DNA from 3 places in the Fischerella sp. genome. Region 1 is predicted to be linked to each of the others. Evidence: predicted binding sites of a transcription regulator. Region 1 holds the regulator's gene; each other region holds the start of a gene.
The links. The regulator NtcA, encoded in region 1, controls nitrogen genes in cyanobacteria. The targets are predictions, from matches to a motif close to TNTGTANNNNNNNNTACANA.

Region 1 (7,844 bases):
CCATTGCCCAAGCAATTATGCTCGAACCACTTGCTAAGCGTAGCGCTAATGGCAACCATATAATCACTAGCACGAAAATAATGCCAAGTGCTACTGGTAGATAGCTTTCTCCTAAGCGTGGATGGACAACTTGCCAGCTAGAACCTGTCCAGCGCCAAGCACGTTTGTAAGGATAAGTAGTGGAAAGCTGCTCTAGCACATAACCATTTTCTTCGGCCACAAATATTTGCTGACAGCGATCGCATCCAAACGCTTCTGTTAAGGTAATCGGAATTAACCGGCCCCGACGACGGCAGGGACAGGGATATTCGCTATTGAAGTCAAGTTTTTCTGGTTTTTGGGATTGCACAAGCGGTCTTGTAACTTGAGCGTGTGTTCAACAGCAAGAGAATATCATTTCCTGATCAAGGTTCTTGAGGCTAGATACTCTCCTTTAAGCTTTTTTATAACAATTCAGCCAGTTTGTGTTTTTCTTGCACACTGAATGTATTTTGGTTCCATTCAGTGGTAAAAAAGGTTTGCACCTGACAATCAAGCCATTTACACAAGTCTCTCTTAATCAAGTGTAGTTCATCCTACACAAATCTTGTTTGCTAGACTTGGGAATGTTTAAATTCTTCAGATGTCTACGGCGATCGCTGCAATCACCTCACCATTACACTCCCTGTAATGCTTCCGTATAGTACTCCACAAACCGCTCCGTAAATCGTCACGTACACGGCGGGGACTTTCTCCTAAGCGAAGGGGATTAAATCCAGAAGCGGGTAACGCGATTCGAACGCGCGACATTCACCTTGGCAAGGTGACGCTCTACCACTGAGCTATACCCGCAAATCTCGCATACATACAAATATGTCAGATGTATCAGTGTTTGTCAAGGGGTAACTAGAAATTATTTGTTGCTACCCCTTTCCCAAACTTTAAGTTCAAACTGTGGGATTATTTTCGACGCTTGCAATTTTTGATCCTTGATTCAAAGCCTCTTGCAACTTTGCCTCATCCTCTTTCGATAACGAAGTTCGCAGAACTTTACCTCCAAAGCGGCTGAGGTCTTCCAGGACTTTGTCTGGAGTGACCTTCCGAACCAAGACGAACAGAGCCGAAGTTCCAGGTTCTAGGGAATTGCCAATTTCTTTAATGAAATTGTCATCAATCCCGATATCTGCTACCAATCCTGAAATCGCACCAGCAGCAGTACCTACTGCCCAACCCAGTAATGGATTGAAAAATATTAGACCGAATAAAATTGCAGACTCGTCTTTCCTCACAAATTCCTCACATTGTTTTCATAACTTGAAAATAGAGACGAGGCTAATCATTAGTATGAGTTCGATATTGGTCTTAGTTAAACACCTCATGTAGTCATCTTAATACTCATAATGACATGAGAAGCAACAGCCTGAAAAATAAAACTTTTTAGCAGGAAAATTGGAGAAAAAACTATGTTTACGCTCAAGCAAGCACGAAATTTTGTCTATTATCTTGTGACTTTGCCGCTTAAGATTATCCGTTATGTTGCCGAAGCTGCAATCAGAATTTTTGGTCCAAATGACGATGAGTATCCCAATATAGGAGTTCAACCTTTCGAGGGAGAATCGGCTGGCAGTAACTCTTGGTAAGATGTTATGGTTTGCCAACAAGCAAGCTCTAGTTCGCTTGCCAAGGCTATTTTCAGTTGAAATCAAATATAACCAAGACAAAGGTTCGGCTCATCTGATGTGCAAGCAGGATCAAATTAATTGCACTCGAATGAGCCATATTTATTGCTATTAGGCGCTTCTGTAGAGAAATTGATTTTCAACCCAATTAAGTTAGAAATTTCAATTACTTCCATAGGTGTATTTGATGTATTTTGGGTAAATGTAAAGCTATAACTGGTTAGCTTTTATCCATTTTGACATCAAGCAACGTGAGTGCTAAACGTTTACCACAAACTACTGCCCATGTCCGGATTATCCGTCAATCCTGGCAATACGGCTTACTTGAAGGTGAAGTAAGAGCAGGAGATTTTGAGTGGCAATTCCAATGGCACTTTCGCCGGGGAGAGTTGTCTGTGAAACCATCTCAAGGTCGTGCCTTAATTAAAGAACCCCTTGGTCGCTTTTTGGAGCAACGAGATTACCAGCTCGAGCCAGGAGGAGACTATGCTTTTACAATTCGCGCGGAACTATAAAATTATGAATTATGAATTATGAATGATAAAAAAATTTCATAATTCATAATTCATAATTCATCATTCATTTTGCTGATTCTGTAAGGCGATTGAGATATCTTTCAATCAGAAGAATAGCAACAATGTCATCTATTGGTCGTGGAGGTGTTCGCATACCTTGTGGTAAAAGTTTCATGATTCCTTTGGGGGGGTACATTTGCCAATAGCGATCGCGTGCTTCTAAGCTGGTGTAGCGTTCATCGACCAACATGATATTCAACTGATCTGATAGTTCTTGTTGCAATTGCTGTTTCCAGCGCTTGGCTGTGGTTTGATCCCCCATGACCATCAAGGAGATAGGAAATTTTTGCCGCAGTGTTTTAATAGTGGCGATCGCTTCACCTGATGGTACAACCTCGTGGTAATGCAGTTTTCGGTCTAGTCCCATGACCGCTAGACCACACTTATCTTTACCCGGATCGAAGCCCAAAATCACTGGTTGAGTTGGTGTAAATTCACTAGTATTCATATCAAAGTAATATTAAACGTTTCTAATATTAGGAATTGTTAGTGGTTAGTGGTTAGTGGTTAGTGGATAGTAGATAGTGGTTAGTGGATAGTAGGTAGTAATCAACTACTAACTATTAACTACTAACTACTAACAATATCTTCACTATTTTAAGTACTAAAAATCACTTGTCCATTTTGAATTGCTAGCAATCTAACTTTTAATGGCCCAGCAGTATAAGTGTCTTGTGCTGCAATTGCTTTGATATCTAGTCGTTGGTCTGATTGCCGTAACTGAGCAATAAAGCGGATAAAGGTACCATCTATTTGAATATCTTCTAAAATTCCAGCATTGCGCGCACGAAATTGCGAGGCAGAAATTAACAATTCTAACCGCTGTCGCAGTTGATAAGATGTCATGTTTTTGGGATCGGCCGTAGTTGCAGCCAGCACTTCACCTCCCGAAAAAACGACTTGATTTAGTGATGCATCGGCGAAAAATTCTATCGGCTTTTCCCCTCTCACATAATTGCCTGCACAGAAAATTCGCACTACATATTCTCGACCGTCTTTAATTTGCTTGCTTAATTGCTCAATTTGTTCCTCGGTAACACGCAGTACCTGCACATTTGGGGGAGGATTGATCCCAGGCTCGGTTAATTCGATGCTGGCACTTTTGTTGGCTTCTTGCAATAACTGGATAACTGCCTGACGAGCAGCAGAAGGCTGTTGGACGCGAACTACACCACCAGCAAGAACTTGACCGCGGGCTAATGCTAGTTTCCCCAGGCGTAAGTCACGAAAAGATTGGTAATATTTCTCCAGCCTTGCGACTTCCTGTTCGAGATAATTCTGTTGTTTTTCTAATTCTTTCAGGCGAGTTTCTCGTTGGGCAATTATTTGCTCTCGCGCTGCGATTTCAACATTGCGCTGTTGCATCAGGCGATCCAGGTCGGCGATTTTGAAATCGCGCTGTTCAATAGCTTCCTGGCGCTTGGCAAGTTCGCGATCGCGTTTGTCAATGGCCGCTTGGGCTTCGGCAATTGCTTGTTTAGCTTCTTCGTAAAGTCTTTGGCGTTCTGCCCGGAGTCCTTTAATTTCGGCTAGTTGCTTGTTTCTCTCTTGATAAACGTTTTGCAACTGAGCCATAGCTTGCTGGTACTGAGTTGCTACTTGATCTAGCTGTTTTTGGGTACGTTGGAGTTGGGCTTGGGTTCGCGCTTTTTGGTCAATAGTGCGGTTGAGTTGGGTTTGTGTTTGCTGTTGCTTGGCATTAGCGGCTTGTAAGGATTTATTAATTTCCTGCAAGTCTTGTTGAGCTTTTGTTTGTTCTTTTCTGGCTTGGTCTAACTCTTGTTTTGTTGTATCAAGTTGTTGAGTTGTATTCTCTAACTGTACGCGCTTACGCCTAAGGTCTTTTTGAATGTCCTCTAGTTCAAATACGCCTTTACGCAAGCCTTCATCGGCTAAAAATAAAATTCCCAGGGTTGATGCTGAAATGCCCAATCCTGTCAAAATCGTTACTAATACAGCCGTGTTTTTTGGTCGTAGGTTAAATAGTGAGAGCCGTTTCTTGCCAACCCGCGTGCCTATGCGATCGCCCACGGTGGCAATAACGCCTCCTAAAATTAAAATTGCAATGATGAGGATGTACCCGGTGGCCATCTTTAATATTTACCGAAGAAATCCTTCCAGATACAGCCTACTACTTTCAGGCGTTTTGTGTGGGGGATCGGAAGACTTCTTGCAGAAGTCGGGAAAAAGTTAATTTATCAGGGCAAGGGGCAAGGGGCAAGGGGCATAAAAATTATGAATTATGAATTATGAATTATGAAATTTTCAGCATTCAGCATTCATCATTTTCACCTATTCCCAATGCCCAATCCCTAGTCCCTAGTCCCTAATCCCCAATCCCCAAGTGCTTTTAAGTGAATTGCCGACTTAAGGTAACAGGCTTATGAACAGTGATTTTTTTCTTGTGTATGGAAATCAACTTCTTTTCGCGCAAATCGCCTAGTAACCTGGTGACGGTGACGCGAGTAGAACCAATTGCTTCAGCGATCGCCTGATGAGATAGCTTGAGGTCAATTGTGATTCCATCTGCACAAGGAACACCAAAATCCCGACAGAGAATTAATAGAAAACTGATCAACCTCGAACCCATATCACGGTGAGCAAGTGTTTCAATCATCATCTCTGTCTGGAGAATCCGCGAAGACAAGCCTCGCAACATTAACATCGACAATTCTGGGTTGTCTTTGAGTGCTTGTTCCACCTGTTCAATTGGAGCTGATAACAATTCTACAGGTGTAAAAGCAACTGCATGATAAAAGCGATCGGACTTGTTTCCCGTTAGTAGGGACAAAACCCCAAAAACGCTATTTTCCCGCAGTAGCGCTACGGTAATTTCTTCTCCTGCCTCGTACACCCTGGATAGTTTCACTGCACCTTTTAAAAGAAAATAAACTCGTTCTGCAGGATCGCCGGGGAAAAAGATCGTTTTGTTGCGTTCAAACGTTTCCACAACTGGCGGAAACGCTCCAGTCGCCATCTGACGAAAAACATTTGCTAGGGCTTTATCTTGTGTCACGATCATCTCCCTTCCCCTACCCAATGCCGGAAAAAACTAAATATAGATTACCTAAGAATACACCCGAAAAATCAAGAAAACATTGTTAACCTTTCTGTTCTTTCCTATACTTAACCTCTTTGCCTCTTAAATGTTTGTCCAACATGATACAAAATTTATCCTACTGGGATCTAGTACTTTGTATTAGGTACTTTCAAAATTGTAGACAATAAGTTTTTTAAGAAAAAAGAAAGATTCATTGAGATTCTCTTAAAGTTTTAGTGCAGATTTTGTGGCAGCAAACAGCCTTGTCAATAATCATAAAACATCATGTGAGCATATCAACCAAGAAGCACAAAGCAGGCTTAGGTGAATTTGTGCATCCTAATATATTTTTTAAAAAAATAATTAAATGTAGTTTATACCAAACTTGTGACAGATTTTTATAAAACTCTCATTGCAACAGTTGCTGGAATATAGGTAAGAAAAGTAAGCACAATGGGTTTTGCCGAGTATCTTGAGGTTGTTTACCATAACCAGTAAAGGTCTTAATCTTTTATAACCTCACCTCTTCTCAAGTTGAAAGTGTCAAATTTGTAAATCGTGTCCAAAACAAAGACAAACTAGACTCAGATTCTAGTATGCTCCTAATGAAACATCGCACTAACAATTTATATGCTGGATTTAACTGGAAAAAATGCCTTGGTTACTGGCATTGCTAATAACCGCTCGATTGCCTGGGGTATTGCCCAACAACTGCACAAAGCCGGTGCTAACCTCGGCATTACCTATTTACCAGATGAAAAAGGCAAAATGGAGAAAAAGGTCGCAGAACTGGTAGAACCCCTCAACCCTAGCCTGTTTCTGCCCTGTAACGTCCAAAATGACGAGCAGGTTAAGTCTGCTTTTGAGACAATCCGCGATAAGTGGGGCAAGTTAGACATCCTCATCCATTGCCTTGCTTTTGCCAACAAAGACGATCTGAGTGGGGACTTTAGCCAAACCTCCCGTGAGGGTTTCCATACAGCTTTAGAAGTCAGCACTTACTCCTTGGCGCAGCTGGCGGGTGCAGCTAAACCTTTGATGACACAAGGAGCAAGCATAGTCACTCTCACTTATTTGGGTGCTGTCAGAGCAATTCCCAACTATAACGTCATGGGAGTTGCCAAAGCTGGGCTGGAGGCTAGCGTACGTTACCTGGCTGCGGAACTAGGCCCCTCAAATATCCGGGTGAATGCCATTTCCGCAGGGCCGATCCGCACTTTAGCTTCAAGTGCCGTTGGAGGTATTCTAGATATGATTCATCATGTGGAGAAAGTAGCTCCTTTGCGACGTACTGTGACTCAAACAGAGGTGGGTAACGCAGCAGCTTTCTTGTGTAGCGACTTGGCAAGCGGAATTACAGGGCAAGTCCTGTATGTAGACTCAGGATATGAAATCATGGGAATGTAAGGGGGACTGGGGATTAGGGACTGGGGACTAGGGACTAGGAAATTATTTTCAATACCCACTACCCAATACTCCATCCCTAAACCCCAATACCCAATACCCAATCCCCAATACCTAATCCCTAATACCTATGCAAATAAGCGATCGCCAAACTCTTTCTTCATCCAACAATCAGTCCACCAAAACCCCGCGTATTGCCTCTTTACGCCGCACTACGGGGGAAACGGATGTACAAGTCACGATTAATCTCGATGGTACAGGGGTTTGCAATGCAGCTACTGGCATTCCGTTTTTAGATCACATGCTGCATCAAATAGCATCTCATGGGTTAATTGACTTGGATATCCAAGCTACGGGAGACTTACATATTGATGACCACCACACTAACGAAGATGTAGGTATTACCCTCGGACAAGTTATTAGCCAAGCACTGGGCGATCGCAAAGGTATTGTCCGCTTTGGTAATTTCCTCGCACCTCTGGATGAGGCATTAATTCAAGTGGCGTTGGACTTTTCTGGACGTCCCCATCTCAGCTACGGCTTGCAAATTCCCACCCAGCGGGTGGGAAGCTATGATACGCAACTAGTACGCGAATTTTTTGTAGCGCTAGCGAATAATAGCCAAATGACGCTGCACATTCGCCAGTTAGATGGCATCAATTCCCATCACATCATTGAGGCGACGTTTAAGGCGTTTGCAAGGGCAATGCGAATGGCGGTGGAGATCGATCCCCGGCGTGCAGGGACGATCCCCAGTTCTAAGGGGGTGTTGTAGAAAAAATTTGCGTAAAAGAGGGGGGAGTTGAAACGCAAAGGCTCGCAGAGGTAAGCGCAGAGGCTCGCAGAGTTTTGAACTGAGAGTTTCGCTAGGAGCTTGTGTAATGTTGCGCTTGGTGAAGTTGTACACTGGTGTGCATCGTCACTCTATAGTGTATACGTAAAGGGGCGATCGCTTCAATTTAGGTAATGCAACTTTGTTACATACAATTTCGTATCCAGATTTTGTATGTGTACGCAATGGGATATTAAAGCCTCAAATATTCTTTATTGTTGCAAAGGACTTATTGCCTCTCCTGCTTTTTTATAAGGTTCGTTAACTGCTTCTGGAGTGCTATCAATTCCTTGGGTTTCTCCTATAAGATTGTTATCTTAGTCTATCAATCGATA
Region 2 (7,844 bases), on a different contig from region 1:
TTACTAGGTTCAACCTAGTAACGAGAATTCCTGGTAACGAGAATTAAGAGCTTTTGGCTGTCCCAACTACTCGACTACTTCATTTACCGGGAATCTATCAATCAACTGTATGGCACGGTAAGTATTGCGCCGCAAAGATTCTGACAAATACGGTACGTGGGGAATTTGCGATAACAAATCTAAGGTTCGGCGTAAAATCCTTACAACATCACCTTCATCCAAACTGGTGTTATCGCACAGTTCAATCCAATCCATCCCTAGCGCCCATTGTTCCACTAAGGAAATTAACTCAAATTCCAACCAGATAGGTAAAGCCACATTATATCGACGTTGCAGCTGGAACATCTTGCGGCGAATTCCGCGTAGTTTTGCTAAAGCTTCTGCAACTTCGTTGCTGACATCAAAGCGTACTTTGCTGTCTGGACGCGGAGTTTCTGTGACTAAAGCCGCAGCCGCAGCTGCTAAATGGTGTGGATCGAGGTTGTCAAGTTCTCCACTGGCAAGCACTAAACCCAGCCATAATTCATTTTCACCTCGAATTGCTGCCGCTATTTGTCCTAATTGGGTAGGGACTAAATTATCTAAACATTCAAAGTACTGCAAAATTTCAATTAGGTTAAGAAACTCTTCCCAATGTCGCTGGGATTGTTGCTCTATCTGTGCTTGTAACTCTTGAATTTCTGCTTCTAATTCAAAGGCCCGTACCTTGCCTTTAAAAATACTACCGACATTGCCGGCTTTACGTAGGGGGTGAGCCTCAAATTCCTCTTGCAAAGCAGCAACGTGCCGGAGTTGTTCTGCTACCTCTGGTGCTATATGCAGAGAATCATCTGGTTCGGGTATTTGTGAGGCGATCGCGAAATTTTCCTCGTTACCAGGATATGACTGTCCTGGCTTCAATGGCATTTCTGCTGGTGGTAGCAACTCAGGAGGCACATCAATTCGCGGTAATTCTGCATACAAATTTACTACATCTGCCGTTGTGGCCACATACCAACGGTTATCTTTCCCCAAACATACTAAGTAGGGGTTCTGCCCGGAAACTTGAGCTTTTCCTACTAACACCGCAGTGATCGGCGACGATACTGTAATATTTTTGCCCTTCAAGCTTAGTAATGTTCCCGACACGGCAAAGTTTAACATCATTGCTAATTCTTCTTGCCGGGCTTCTAATGCTTGCTCTTGCAGCGTCTTTAACAGTTTTTGTTCTACTTTCAGGCGTTGTCGCAATTTTTCATAGCTAGCAAGTTCGCTTTCCTCCACAGCAGCAATTTGCGTCTGAATTTGGGCTAGTTCTGCTTGTAGTTCAGCAATATGCTGCTGTCTTGGCCGTAAGTGCAAATTCGCCAAATACTGCCCAAAGCTACGTTCTACTAATTCTCTAGCTTCTTCTAAGGTGTGAATCTGCAACAAGTTTAACACCATGCCATAACTAGGCGTAAAATGGCTGACCAAGGGGTCTGGTTTTTTGATTGCCAAAGCTGCTGCATGTTCTGCTCCCTCAAAAGGAGTTTGCAGTGTCACCACATGACCCACTTCATCCATACCACGACGACCAGCCCTACCCGCCATTTGTAGGAACTCAGAAGCTGTCAACATGCGGTGTCCGGTGTCGGTGCGCTTGGAAATACTGGAAATGACTGTTGTCCGAGCAGGCATATTAATTCCTGCTGCCAGTGTCTCAGTTGCGAATACTACCTTAATCAGCCCCTGCTGAAATAGTTCTTCTACCAAAACTTTCCAAGCGGGCAAAATCCCCGCATGGTGTGCGGCTATACCTCGGTACAGAGGGGCAATATGTCCAGAACGCCCTGCTTCTGGGTTGCGGGTTAAAAATTCGTCAATTTGCAGCCGTAATTGCTGTGCCTCTTGCTCATTGACTAGCCACAGATCGCCCACTTCTGCCACAGCTTTATCGCATCCCCGACGGCTAAAAATAAAGTAAATCGCCGGTAGCATGTCCCGTTGTTGGAGATGGCTGAGGATAAAATTTATGCTAGGGGCTTCTGGTTTGCGATTGCCCTTGCCTTTTTCATACTCTTTCCTTCTCCCCTTTTTGAGTAGGCGGGGATTGATTTGAGTATTGTCCTCATTCAATAGCGGAAATACTCCCTTGATATTGCCAAAATGGAATTCCAAGGGAACAGGGCGAAAATCTGAATAAATCAAGTCTGTAGGGCCGTGAACTTGATTTAGCCAATCTGTGAGTTGTTCGCTGTTAGCAACTGTGGCCGACAATGCTACTAGTTGAACTTCACGGGGACAATAAATAATTGATTCTTCCCAAACAGTCCCCCGTTGGCGATCGTTCATGTAGTGGCACTCATCTAGCACCACTGCCTCCACATCTGTTAAGGAGATACCGACCTGCCCAATGGGTGTGCCGTAAAGCATGTTCCGGAAAATTTCTGTAGTCATCACTACAATCGGCGCATCCCGGTTGATGCTGGCATCTCCAGTTAACAATCCAACGAAATCAAAACCAAATTGTTCGCGAAAGTCGCGTAGCTTTTGATTGGAAAGTGCTTTTAGAGGGGTAGTATAAAACACTCGCTTTCCTCGCGCCAAAGCACGATAGATGGCATATTCCCCCACTAACGTTTTGCCCGAACCCGTGGGCGCACACACAACGACAGACCTTCCAGCATTTAGAGAAGCGATCGCATCTAGCTGGAATTTATCCAGTTCAAAAGGAAATATAGAACTGGGATCAACTTCTGGAGACAGGGCAGAATAATTCACTCAATCACAATTGCAACCAGACTGTTTACTATATTATTTCAATCTCTCATGGCGATTCATCCAGAATCACCTCAACAAATCAAACCTTCATAGGTAGTAGCTAAATTATAAATTGTACCATTACTTAGGAAATAGTTGGTGGTTGGTGGTTGGTTGTTGGTGGTTAGTGGTTGTAGAGACGTGCCATGGCACGTCTGTACATTGGTTAGTGGTTATTCCCCCACTCTCCCCATCACCCCATCTCCCCATCTCCCACTCCCCTCACTTCCCCAATTCCTGGGAGCGAATCGTAGCTGCTTTGACTGCCTCAATTAAAGCTGAGCGAAATGCTGAGCGTTCTAATTGGGCAATGCCAGCAATTGTTGTCCCGCCAGGACTGGTAACGCGGTCTTTGAGTTCTGCTGGGTGGATTTTGGTGTCGTGCAATAACTGCGCTGTTCCCAAGACGGTTTGTAAAGCTAGTCGATAAGCGATCGCTCTGGATAAACCTGCGGCAACTCCGCCATCAGCAAGTGCTTCTACCATTAACGCTACGTAAGCAGGGCCACTACCCGATAGTCCAGTGACTGCATCCATCAGCGATTCGGGAACTTCTACTACTTCCCCTACCGCAGAAAACAGCTGCCGTGCTATTTCCAGATGATTGGCATGGGTATAAGCGCCAGGGGTGATGGCGGTGATGCCTGCACCTACTGTTGCGGGTGTATTGGGCATGGCGCGAATGACTGGCAATTGGGGAAAAGCTGCTTCGAGATGAGTTAGAGGTACACCTGCCAACACAGAAACTACTAGCGGCGAATATCCTTTATCGATGACATCTGCTAACTCTTGGGCGATCGCACTGAATACCTGAGGTTTAACCGCCAAACACACCACTTCTGTTGCTTGTTTGAAAACCAGGCAGTTATCAGCTGTCACAGCCACATTGTACTGATGCGCTAGAAAATCCTGACGTGCAGACTGCGGTTCACTAACCATCACTTCTGATGGTTGATAAATTGAACGAGCAATAAGGCGGGATAATAAAGCTTCTCCCATTACCCCGCCACCAATTAAACTAAATTTGATTGTCATTGGTCAATGGTCATTGGTCATTGGTGAGCCAGCGCGGTCTTGGGGGTCTCCCCCATGAGCGACTGGTGAACCCGTAAGGATCATTGGTCATTAGATTTTGAACTAATGACTCATGACTCATGACTAATTCTAGTTCATTGCACCATGCGATTAGGTTCATTTCCCCAAGTCGGATTTGGAGTTGTTGCAGGGCGTGGGGTACGCACTGGTGGTTGAGGTACTTCGTGAAGAACTCCGCCTTGAGTGCTAACTTGCACACAGCTGGGTGTAAACAAAAAGATGCTTTCGCCAATGCGCTCTTGATGTCCATCAAGAGCATAAGTGCCACCCGCAACAAAATCAACCGCTCGCTGCGCTTGATCTGGGTCCATAATCGTCAAATTTAATACAATTGATTTCCGCTCTCGCAATGCTTGAATAGCTTGCGGCATTTCTTCAAATGTACGCGGTTCTAGGACTAAAACTTCTGAAATACCATTAATTGCACCTGGCATACCAATCACATTGCTCATCGTCTTTGAAGAAGCTGTTGCTACATCTGGATTCATTGTAGGCACTGGTTCGCGCCAACGTCGATTTGCAGAGGTAGGTTCTTGTGGGGGTATTGGTTGCTGATTTTGTTCCTGATAAAGATTCTGGTAGCTTTCTGTATCAGGTTCTTCTTCATAGTACTCGTATTCTACTTGCTCATTTAAACCAACAAAATCTCTCAGTTTAGAGAAAATATTGTTCATAGTGTACGCTCCTGGTGCAAATCACCCTTATTGATATGGCAACAATTGATGCAGCCGAGTTACGCCGCTACAGAGGGCGGACAGTTTAGCAATTCTATAGTTGTTTGTAGCATATACTACGGCTTTTGCTGATGAACGGACGCCCCCCAGAACGTCTATGCATAGCTTGCACGCAATAATGAGTCCAGATTATAGCCTAACTATTTTTGTATGCAAAGTTGCCTACACATTATATTTTCTGTGTGTTTGCCTTTGTCAATCCTCAATCCTTTGTACGCTCGCCAACCAGCGTTTTCTAATTTTTTTTACATGCAGGAAAAAAGTAATTTCGTTTGCATACTTTTCTTAACCAAAGTTTATTGGGGATTGGGAATCGGGCCGAAGTGAATTGGGATTTAACGTTATCTTTGCCCTATGCCCCATGCCCCTTGCCACTTGCCCCTTGCCCATCACCTCATGTCCTCCTTTCCTTGTCACTTACTAACCAAGTTTAAATACTCAAAAAAATGTAGAGATGCTTCAAATAGAGCATCTCTACAACGGTCAACAATTATTCTCTGCGATACTGTGCGTTTGTGCGAGGATCTCAAATGTGCGATCGCTTACGGGGTACGCTCTCCAAACAAAATAGTTCCCAAGCGCACCATCGTTGCACCTGCTTGTACTGCCAGTTGGTAATCACTAGACATTCCCATTGACAAATGCCGCACTTGAATGTGAGGCCAGTTTTGTTCGCGGATTTCTTGTGCTAGTTCGTGCGTACGATTAAATACATCAAGGATTTCCGCATCATTCAACCCTAAGGGCGGAATTGTCATCAAACCTTGAATTTGTAAATTTTTGCATTGATTAAGTGTTGGTAGGTCAGCTAAAAGTTGAGGTACACTCCAGCCCGATTTACTGGGATCGGGGAGAATTTTTACTTGCAAGCACACATAAGGACTTACTCCTAATTGTTGTGCCAATTGGTCTAAGCGCTGTGCAAGCTTCAAATTATCTATTGAGTGAATCCACTGAAAGTTTTCTAAGGCCTTTTTGGCTTTATTGCTTTGCAAATGTCCAATAAAGTGCCAAGTAATATCTGATAAGTCTTGTAACTCTGCTTGCTTGCCAATCGCTTCTTGAATGCGATTTTCACCAAAATCCCGAATTCCTGCTGCATAGGCAGCGCGAATCACATCAGTTGGTACTTGCTTAGTGACAGCTATTAACCGAACCGAAGCTGGTAGGTGTGCGCGCACGGTGGCAATACGTTCGCTAATCGAACTGCTCATTGGAATGTGCGTTGGAAAATACTCTGCAATTGATCGTAATCTTGAGCTTGTCCACTGCGACGCAGATTACGCAAGCGATTTTCTAGTAACATTCTCGCCTCAGTACGTCCTATCGGCTGAAACTTGAGACCTTTAGCATCAGTTGTTACCAAAAAAAATAGACGTTGAGCATACAGTGTAGTGAATAATTCTTGGTTTTCATCCACCATACAGATCCTATAAAGCAAACCCCAAGTTGGATGATTTATGTAAGTTTCTGAGCTTTCTGGATTCATTTAATACTTGAAGGTAAGAATAGATAGTATGTTTTCGCAGTTGAATGCCAACATTGGTGAGGGTGATACTTCCATTGAACTGGAATATTTACTCCAAATGCGAAATCAGCCAACTTTTGGCACAATAGCGTTGGTAAAGATGTCGATGTAATTGGCAACAGACAGCGAAAATGGCAGCAGCTAAGGCATATTGCCGTCCTAACTAAATTACAACTGCCATTTGGGGCAACAACAGGGGACATTAAGAGTTAGAGACACAGAAATAGAGTTTCCCCATTCTCCCCTCTTGTTGATTTTATTCTCTCCTTGTTTCCCCTCTACCCATGCTGCCATAATTGCCGCCGTTTGTTGTACAAATTCACAAACAGCTTACCAATAGACTTAGGGCAAGGGTCAAGGGGAAAAAGTACGGGAAAAAATAAAAGAGATAGTAGACTTCTTGCGTAAGAACATCCCTCTTTGCCTATTCCCCATTACCCGTTATCCTTCGGAGGAAACGCCGAGTTCCCCATTCTCAAGATAGATCCTATTTCAGTTCCCAGTTGCATCATTAGATTTCGCTATTACGTCATAAGTCCATAGTTAATACTTAATACTTAATAATCAAGAGCCAACAGTCAAGGTTTGCTGAGTTGGAATAATTTGGTGGGTATTGGTGATTGGGGATTGGGGATTGATGATTGGGGATTGGTGATTGGGGATTGGTGATTGGTGATTGGGGATTGGGAGAAGATTCTTCTTATTTCCTAATACCTAGTCCCCAGTCCCTAGTCCCTAGTCCCTAATCCCCAGTCCCCAGTAGTGCTTTTAGTTGTGCCTGAGCTTTGTGCAGAGATTCATGCCATTCTCGCTCGGGATCGCTGTCTGCCACAATTCCTGCTCCAACTTGTCCCCAGACGGTGTTGAGTGAGGGAGTGGGGGAGTGCAGGAGTGCAGGAGTGCAGGAGTGGGGGAGTTGTTTTAACACTTCCCCCCCTTTCCCTCTCGCTCCTAATCCCCACTCCCTCTCCTTCGGTAGAGAGGGAGCTAATAGCAGGGTGCGAATTAAGATATTTAAGTCTAAGTTACCCCGCCAATCTAAATAGCCGCAGGAACCATAGAACAGGCTACGCCGTACAGGTTCTAGTTCCTCAATGATTTCCATACAACGGACTTTTGGGCAACCTGTGATTGTGCCACCGGGGAACATGGCGCGAATTAAATCAATGGTACTAAGATCGCTTCTTAAGATACCTTTGATATTGCTGACAAGATGCATGACGTGACTATATCGCTCAATCGTCAGCAATTCATCAACTTCCACACTTCCCCATTCACATACACGCCCTAGATCGTTGCGCTCTAAGTCCACGAGCATGATGTGTTCAGCACGTTCTTTGGTGTTGCTAAGTAAATCTGCTGCGAGTTGTTGGTCTTTTTCTGGCGCGATCGCACGCGATCGCGTCCCAGCGATCGGTCTAGTAGAGACGCGAAATTTCGCGTCTCTACATCTTTGTGACTGTACCAATCTTTCTGGCGAACAGCTAATAACTTCTCCCCAAGGTGTTCGGAAATAGCAAGCAAAAGGAGAAGGATTGATCTGCTGCAAAACACGGTAAATTTCCCAACCAGAAGCGGTTGTTTGTGCTTCAAACCGCAGCGAGAGATTGGCCTGAAAAATGTCTCCAGCCTGAATGTATTTTTTTGCAAGGTTGACTGTTGCTTCGTATTCTTCTTGAGAAGTTTGGAAATGGGGAGTAACTGTG
Region 3 (7,844 bases), on a different contig from region 1:
CAACAGACTCAGGGGCTGGAAAAAAGATATCGTATTTGTCTTCATTTTTGAAGATTTGCACTGGTAAAATTGCTGTAAAAAAAGTGTTTATTAAGTTTTAAAGAAAAAGTTGCATTTTACCTTTAAAATTGCTAAAGCAATATTTTATGCTTAAGCAAGTCCTCACACGCTCGGCATCACTTGACACAAAGATAGCGGCTTGGTCGTTATCTGTTTGCTCCTCACCGCACTGCCTAGAGCTTGGGGTAGGAGTGCATGTTTTTGCATTTCCAAAGCTGGCGCATTGATGAGGCGCTGTCACCAGAATTCACTTCCGGTGCTTGAAGCGTCATCCCACGACTAAAGAGCTTGGGTTTTTGTTTATTGCTTGCGCTTTGCCAATCCAGCCTAAGTAGCGTTATATACTTACCCGAATAGGGGGTAGCACTATATACTCACTAAAGGGATTGTAGGCTCAACCTTAGGGCATTTTTTAGCCATTCTTCACCAACCATGAAACTTGAGGATATATATCAATTCTTTGAGAATCCTCCGCCAACTTACCTTTGTCAAGAACTAGCAGTTTGTTATATTTTGTATGTTTTGTTACAAGGGGAGTCTTACGGAACCGAGTTAATCCAACGTCTGGAAACTGAATACCCTACTTATCGGCTTTCGGATACTGTACTTTACAGTGCGATTAAGTTTCTTGAAGACTATAAGGCAATTACAGGGTATTGGAAGAAACTCGAAGGACGCGGACGTCCCCGGCGGATGTACCAAGTTTCTTCAGAGTGGACTTCACAAGCGCAGGATTTAGCCCGTCTGTGGCAGCAGTATATAAATAGGAGGATAAATTAACGAATAATTGATAATGAATAAGTCCCCTCCAATGAAAAAGTAACAACTTAGTTTATGGATACTGCCATTCTGCCATCCACGTTGCTGCTGACTTTGTTATTATCGGTTGGGCTATTTTTCTTTATTCGTGCCTCTACTAAAGACCGTACAGAAATAGCACAACTGGTATCTGAGCAAGACGAAGCTACTTTAATGCCTCAATTAAAGGAGTATTTTCGAGCACGGTCTTACCGAGTGGCAGCGGTAGACCCAGAACAAAATCAAGTGACGTTTGAAGGTTATGTTCGCCCCAGCAGGTTTCTAGCTGCATTTTTGACACTCATCACAGCTGCTGGTATGCTTTGTTTAGCATTGGTTTTGTCACAGCTTTTTCCTAGCCTAAGCACCTTATTTGTAGGGATGGTACTGCTATCACCTTTAAGTGGAGTTTTCTATTGGAAAAAAACCGGAAAACTTGAGAAGGTGTTGCTAAAGGTAGAAGCAACCAAGAGCGAATCACACTCCCCAAGTCAAATTACTGCGATCGCCCATCGTGATGAGCTAATTGAGTTACAGAGGGCATTAAACCTGAAGCTTCGCGAATAATCCCCAGGCATGATGACCATCTCCAAATAAGCAGAACCAGAATTTTTACCACCTATCCAGAAAATGAACCTTAGGAAGAAGGGATAACGACTCCTAATTTTTCGCTATTCTCCACAACAATGCAAATCGCAGTGGAGAAAAAGTTATTTTTTTTGACAGAGCGGTTTGGCAATTTTACAAAGATTTTTGGTTTGCTATCCTACCGGAGAATTAATTTCTAAGCACGGCTCACATTAAGTGAACGTTTGACTTAGAAATGAGTCGCTTTATCCCTACTTCCTTGTACATCTTCGCAATATTAACCAAATCCTAATCGGATTTGATTGGCACTTCCAGACCGCTAGCCTACTGGCAAATGAGCTGAAAACGAAAAAATAATTAAATTTTTGAATATCTTTAGCACTTTGCCAGTTAATAATTGTCAAAAGCCAGACTCACTATCTCACAGTTCGCCATTGGATGGTTCACCGAGTCGCCAAAACTGCCGGCTCTGGGCCTGTAGGTTCTAATGTTCTCAGACTGGGAAATAAGAAATGGTTCTCTTCCACGTATTGAGCACCAAATAGCCCCTTTTCAGCCCAAAAATATCTATCTGTGGTGTGTTCGTTGCGCTTTACGAGTAACAAAGCGGGTGGCAAGATTCCTTCAGCTTGAATAAATTTTCTGGCTGCTGTCACAGGTTTCTCTTCGCCGCTTTCAATGCTATATTGGGGCACATGCTCTAAAATACGCCGTCCTTCCTGGCGACGACGGCTTTTCCGCTTTCGTCTCCTTGCCAACCTATTTTCCTCCTCTGTTAAGGCTACAGATTGTAGTGATAGCTACAAAATCCGTCGTAATTATAAAAGTTCTAGTTCAAAAGATCAACAGTTTTTAAACTTTTGATACAAAAATCATAATTTCTTTTAACCTATATAAATAATTATCTTGTTAATTTTGAAATTTGTATACTAGTTACGGATAAAAGAGGGATGGCAAATGGGGAATAAAAATTATTTTACTTCTGCTTCCTGTCTCCTTCTCTAGATCGACGCATTAATTGCAAAATTTAGTTAAACTTTGTTACATATAAAATTCACGTATTTTGTGCTTGTATTGGCTTTCATCTTAATCTTGAACCAGAGCTGAAACAATGTTAATGTCTGCCAGTTCAGAATTTGTTGCTCTATGTCGAGAGCAAATGATGCTGTTAGTCCAAGGGCTGGGAGCATCTTTGAGTGTTGTATATTTAACACAAGAATTGGTAGAGGCTCCGGCAAATGAGGCGAAACTAATTCCGCTGGTGGTTTATCCAGAAACAGCAGCAGGATTGTTAAGTACAAATGCTTTAGCGTTGCCAAAACTTAACCAGAAATTTTTGACAGCAGCAGAAGAATTTCCTACTCCACCAAATAAGTCTGGAACAGAAAATACAACTGAACCGCATTCACAACAGGAATACCTTCTCGGTGGCGACCAAATTGTTTTACCTCTTATCTATGAAAATATGATGATGGGGTTGCTAGTGACAGCTAGACAAGACAGGGCATGGAATGAACAAGAGCGAACTCAAGTAGAACATATTGCCCAAACGCTGACAATAGCTTGCATTTTAGATCAGCGTCGCACCTGGCTAGAGGTACAGTTGCATCAACAACAAATTCTGCAAGAGAAGCAGCAAGATTTGTTAGATAGTCTATTGCATCAATTTCGCAATCCATTAACAGCATTGCGGACTTTTGGTAAACTCCTGATGAAGCGACTGCGGCCGGGAGATACTAACCGCGAAGTAGCAGAAAGTATTGTTCGAGAAAGCGATCGCCTGCAAGAATTATTGAAAAATTTTGATGAAGTCATTGACTTCCAACCAGAAGATTTAGCCTCCCTGAAACTACCACAAGAAAACGAAGTATTTGTAGAAGCAACTGTAGAAAAAGACTCCAAACCAATACTGTTATTGCCAGGAACGGGTGAGAAAGAAGCTGATTGCTATCTAGTCGATGTATTGCAACCCTTATTAGTTTCTGCACAAGCAATAGCCCAAGAGCGAAATCTAGAACTGATAGGTGAAATTCCACCACATTTGCCGTTAGTACGCGCCAACTTCAAGGCATTAACAGAAGTGTTTAGCAATATTATTGATAATGCTCTGAAATACACTCCTGCGGGCGGTAAGATATTGATTCAAGCAGGGCAACAAAAAGATAATTTTCAAGGAGTAGCGATTACTGATACAGGCCCTGGAATTCCACCCCAAGATTTAGAACATCTGGGTGAACGACGTTACCGGGGTGTACAAGCTCAAACTGAAATTCCCGGTACAGGATTGGGAATATCTATAGCTAAACAGCTAATAGAGCAAATGCAGGGAGAAATTGAAGTTTTCAGCCCTGCTTTAAACTCAAAAATTACATCACCTCAAGTACCAGGAACTACTTTTATTGTTTGGTTGCCAATTGCTAAGGGTTAGTGGTTAGTGGATAGTGGTTAGTGGTTAGTTGTCCTACTAACTACTAACTACCAACTACTAACCAACAACTATTTGAGTGAAACCTGGAAGTTTTGACCAATGGTCATTTGTAGGTCTGTATCTGGGTCAATGGCGATTAAGTCAACACTCTTCTTACCAAAGAACAGACCAATCAAGCTACCGATCGCAGCACCACCCAAGACTTCTTCTGTAGCAACAGCGCGATCGCCTGTAACCGCAGCCACCGCTGCTGCTGCACCTGCGCCTAATACAGTATTCTTGACAATTGCCCCCGTACTAGTACCCTTTTTAATAGTTTCGGTTTTGCTAATTACTTGCGAAGCAGCGTTGATTTGATACTCTTGACCATTGGTCAAAATCAGTTTTTCTGCAACGAATTGAGAACCACCTTTAGCTGGTTTGAGTTTACCCACAACCTGACTACCAGCGGGAATGACTACATTTCCCGTATCTGTAATTACATTTTGCGAGACTGCAAGTGTTAAAGGTGCTGTTTCATCTTTGGTGACAAGAATTTTTTCTGCCTTGTCGTACTTCACAGGAATAACGGTTCCTTGAGGAATGGTAATAGCAACAGGGATAGGTTCACCAACTTTGGCGATGTAGGGTGAATTAATAGCTGAGGCTTGATTGTTACTAACCAAAGCTTGGTAGATAAAAGCCGCTACCTGTGCCCGTGTTGCAGTTGCTTTTGGATTCAGGAATTTAACATTGGGATAATTAACAACAATTTCCTTTTCAGTTGCAGCTGCAATTGGTGTTCGGGCATAACTAGAGATATTTACAGAGTCGCTATAGTATTGCAGAGTGCTGTCAGGTTGACCACTTGCACTATATTCCAAACCATTAGCAAGGGAAACTAAAACTTGTTCGCGAGGAATATTTTGATTAGGTTCAAAGCGATTGCCAGGATATCCTGCTAGGAAACCTGTGGTGTATGCTTGCTGAATAGCGGTGTATGCCCAATAATTACTTGGCACATCGTAAAATCCAACTGCCTGCCGCTTTGGTGATTTATTAAATGCTTTGCGAATCATGGCAGCAAATTGAGCGCGTGTGACTGCTTCTTCGGGACGGAAGCTACCATCTGGAAATCCAGCTATAATGCCACGCTGTGAAAGTTCTTGAATAAATTGTGCTGCCCAATAGTTAGATGAAACATCATAAAAAGTAGTTTGGGCGAAAGAAGGTGCAGGTGTAACTAGAGGCGCGATCGCACCTGCTGTAATGCCCAATGCCATGAATGCAGCACAACCAGATTGCCAACGGATTTGATTAAACATTGATTTATCCCTCTCAATTTTTCGTGTTTTTCTATTAGTTAATAAGAGTTTTTTTGAATGTAAAATGTTCCAAAAAGATTGAAATTTAGATGTTTTCGATGATGCATTTATACTGCAAAATGGGATTATTTGGCTAAATAAGGATTAGCCAAATAATCAATTTTTCCCTTTTGTTTACCTAGACGCAACATCTAAAAAATAGTTGCTGAAAAAAAACAAATATTTACGTATTTACTAAAAAACCAGTATTTAAGTACTCCAAAGCCGCCTCAGTATAAATCAGCGCCTGGGACAATACAATATTGTTGGAATCTCCCTTTTTATCTAGGTTATCGTGCTGTTCCAGTGGCTCACCAACAAAGAGACACTGCAACATTTAGAGTCAGTTATGCTGTAATTGAGGATACTTGCTGCTTGACGGTGGCGCGACAAGATTTTGGCCAATAAAATGAAGCGATCGCCCACGTTAATTGGAGAGCGATCGCTTATATATATGTCGTTCTATTTATTTAAAAATAGAGGAGGGGTTCCCTTTCTAGAAGCCCCTCAAAAAATGGCAATGGTGCTGTGAAATAATAAAAGTCACGATTTAAATTCAATTTAGCCTAGAAGCGGTTTACAACCAAATTAGAGTCCAGAGTCACATCCAAATCTGTTTGAGGATTAATCACAACAACTTCCACTTCTTTTTTCCGAAGCAAGACACTTGCTAAAGCACCAGCAGCAGCACCGCCTATAGGTTCTAGGGCTTCAATTTTTTTGTTACCTGTAATCAAAGAAATTACAGTAGCAGCACCCGCACCAATAGCTGCATCTGTTAAGATTGTGCCAGTGCTGGCTCCTTTCTTGATAGTTTCTTTTGTGGTAACTACCTGAGAAACCCCATTAATAGGCTGGCGTCTATTTTTGCTAAAAACTAATTCTTCCGCTACAAACTGAGAACCTTTTTCACCATTTTGGTCTGTTGCAGGTCTTAATTTACCTTCAATTTTAGTTCCTGCGGGAATCAACACATTTCCGCTCGAGTCTACAATATTCTGTGCAACCTCCAATGTTAGGGATGTAGTTTCTTCAGGAGTAACAATAACTTTCTCTTTTTCGTAAGTAACAGGAATTGTCACTCCCGCAGGGATTGAAACTGTTCTTGATTGGCTGATTGGTCGATTTGGTTGACCAGTAAAAATTGCTGGTCTTTGTGCAGTCGCAGCAGGAGCAAACATAGGCACAATGGCACTAGTTGACATTACCATTGCCAAGAATGCAGTTGTTCCAGATTTCCAACTAAGCAAGCTAGTCATAAGAACCCTTTTGTTTCTTTGTAAAGTATGATGACGTGGTGTCACAGAAGATTGTTTCAGATTTTTCTACCTGTCCATCGGCGTATTCCCAGGGTTAAAGTCTGTCTGTGACAGGAAGTATATGCAGTTGTGATTCAAGTTTTTTATACTGGTAAATACCGAATTTATCTTAAGATGTGGTTGCTATCCTCTTCTCTAACTTGATCTAAAGCGTCAAGTAAAATTAGTATTTCACTCGCGATCGTGACCAATCATTCTGAGCAGGGTACAAGAAAGCAGATTTATCCGTGGAATTAATCGACAATCGAAAATCCAAAATTCCCAAGCCCCCGGACTCGTCTGTGGGACACCACTCTATGTGGCGAACCTGCGTCGCCACATAGAGTACCTCGTCAAGCCAAAATCCAAAATCCAAAATTGTTTGATGAAACTTAATTTTTGGCGTTGCTGAATCAAGATATGAATTTACAATTCACAGGTATGTAGAGACGTAGCATTGCTACGTCTCTACAATGATTTGGCATCGAACTACAAAAATGTATGCACACATAATTCATGACCAAATTCAGCAACGCCTAATTTTTAATCCCAGTTTCATCTTGCTTTAACAAGGAGAAAGCGGGGGAATGTTGCCAAAGTTTAATTTTTTCATTTTAAGGGCAAAACTGCGATCACCCACTTTCACCCACCAGACTTAACCAATAAATTTCCTGACTACCCCCTTTCATCCCCTCTACCCTCCTCCTCTCTAGTGAAAGAATTTGTCTTATCTTCCCATCAAAAAAAGTTTGTTCTTTTTTGTCCCAACAGGCTTAACAATTTGTCGTCTCTCCCGCCTAGTGGACTCTCTGGTTGCCGAAGCCTATAGGATGGATGAGGGATAAAAGCTGTTTGTGTTTACCTGAGTTTAATTTTTATACGGTAATAGTAAAAAAGGATAACTTAACAAGAAAAAATTACTCAATCTATTGTTAACAATTGTAAAATTAAGGTCTTAAAGACTAGAAACATGATTTTTAGCTAGCTAAACTAGCAAACAGAGTATCTGTGCTGCTACTAATTAAAAAAAAGTGTGGTTCTCTAGACTAGATGATCCCTGTACAACTGACTCTGAAAAATTTCCTCAGTTACCGTGATGCAACTTTAGATTTTCGCGGATTGCATACGGCGTGTATTTGTGGAGCCAATGGGGCTGGTAAATCTTCTTTGTTAGAAGCTATCACTTGGGCAATTTGGGGAGAAAGTAGAGCCACTTCTGAAGATGACGCTATCCATACTGGCTCGAAAGAAGTTCGGGTAGATTTCATCTTCAAAACTAGTCAGCAGCAAACCTATCGAGTAATTCGTACTCGTGCGCGGGGTGGTAGC

Region 2: the regulator NtcA is predicted to act here: its motif matches at 4,654-4,673, upstream of HXY43_RS17755 (cell division protein SepF).
Region 3: the regulator NtcA is predicted to act here: its motif matches at 2,234-2,253, upstream of HXY43_RS12555 (DUF3155 domain-containing protein).

What each region holds. Positions count from the first base shown of each region.
Region 1 is NZ_JACAEU010000115.1:72,620-80,463, forward strand. It holds gene HXY43_RS15655 (hypothetical protein) at 1-349, opposite strand, end outside; gene HXY43_RS15660 (hypothetical protein) at 619-789, opposite strand; tRNA gene HXY43_RS15665 (tRNA-Gly) at 760-831, opposite strand; gene HXY43_RS15670 (DUF1269 domain-containing protein) at 927-1,268, opposite strand; gene HXY43_RS15675 (hypothetical protein) at 1,443-1,619, shown strand; gene HXY43_RS15680 (DUF3146 family protein) at 1,910-2,173, shown strand; gene HXY43_RS15685 (pre-16S rRNA-processing nuclease YqgF) at 2,238-2,681, opposite strand; gene HXY43_RS15690 (DUF3084 domain-containing protein) at 2,831-4,324, opposite strand; gene ntcA (global nitrogen regulator NtcA) at 4,584-5,255, opposite strand; gene fabI (enoyl-ACP reductase FabI) at 5,904-6,680, shown strand; gene hisB (imidazoleglycerol-phosphate dehydratase HisB) at 6,808-7,452, shown strand; gene HXY43_RS15710 (tetratricopeptide repeat-containing serine protease family protein) at 7,827-7,844, opposite strand, start outside.
Region 2 is NZ_JACAEU010000132.1:24,593-32,436, reverse strand. It holds gene HXY43_RS17765 (RNA helicase) at 67-2,742, opposite strand; gene proC (pyrroline-5-carboxylate reductase) at 3,004-3,816, opposite strand; gene HXY43_RS17755 (cell division protein SepF) at 3,951-4,550, opposite strand; gene HXY43_RS17750 (YggS family pyridoxal phosphate-dependent enzyme) at 5,153-5,824, opposite strand; gene pipX (transcriptional coactivator PipX) at 5,821-6,099, opposite strand; gene HXY43_RS17740 (hypothetical protein) at 6,128-6,250, shown strand; gene HXY43_RS17735 (anthranilate synthase component I) at 6,881-7,844, opposite strand, start outside.
Region 3 is NZ_JACAEU010000093.1:3,100-10,943, reverse strand. It holds gene HXY43_RS12565 (PadR family transcriptional regulator) at 493-840, shown strand; gene HXY43_RS12560 (cofactor assembly of complex C subunit B) at 895-1,425, shown strand; gene HXY43_RS12555 (DUF3155 domain-containing protein) at 1,890-2,204, opposite strand; gene HXY43_RS12550 (HAMP domain-containing sensor histidine kinase) at 2,558-3,874, shown strand; gene HXY43_RS12545 (S-layer homology domain-containing protein) at 3,943-5,178, opposite strand; gene HXY43_RS12540 (hypothetical protein) at 5,615-5,749, shown strand; gene HXY43_RS12535 (conjugal transfer protein TrbI) at 5,784-6,476, opposite strand; gene HXY43_RS12530 (hypothetical protein) at 6,700-6,855, opposite strand; gene sbcC (SMC family ATPase) at 7,566-7,844, shown strand, end outside.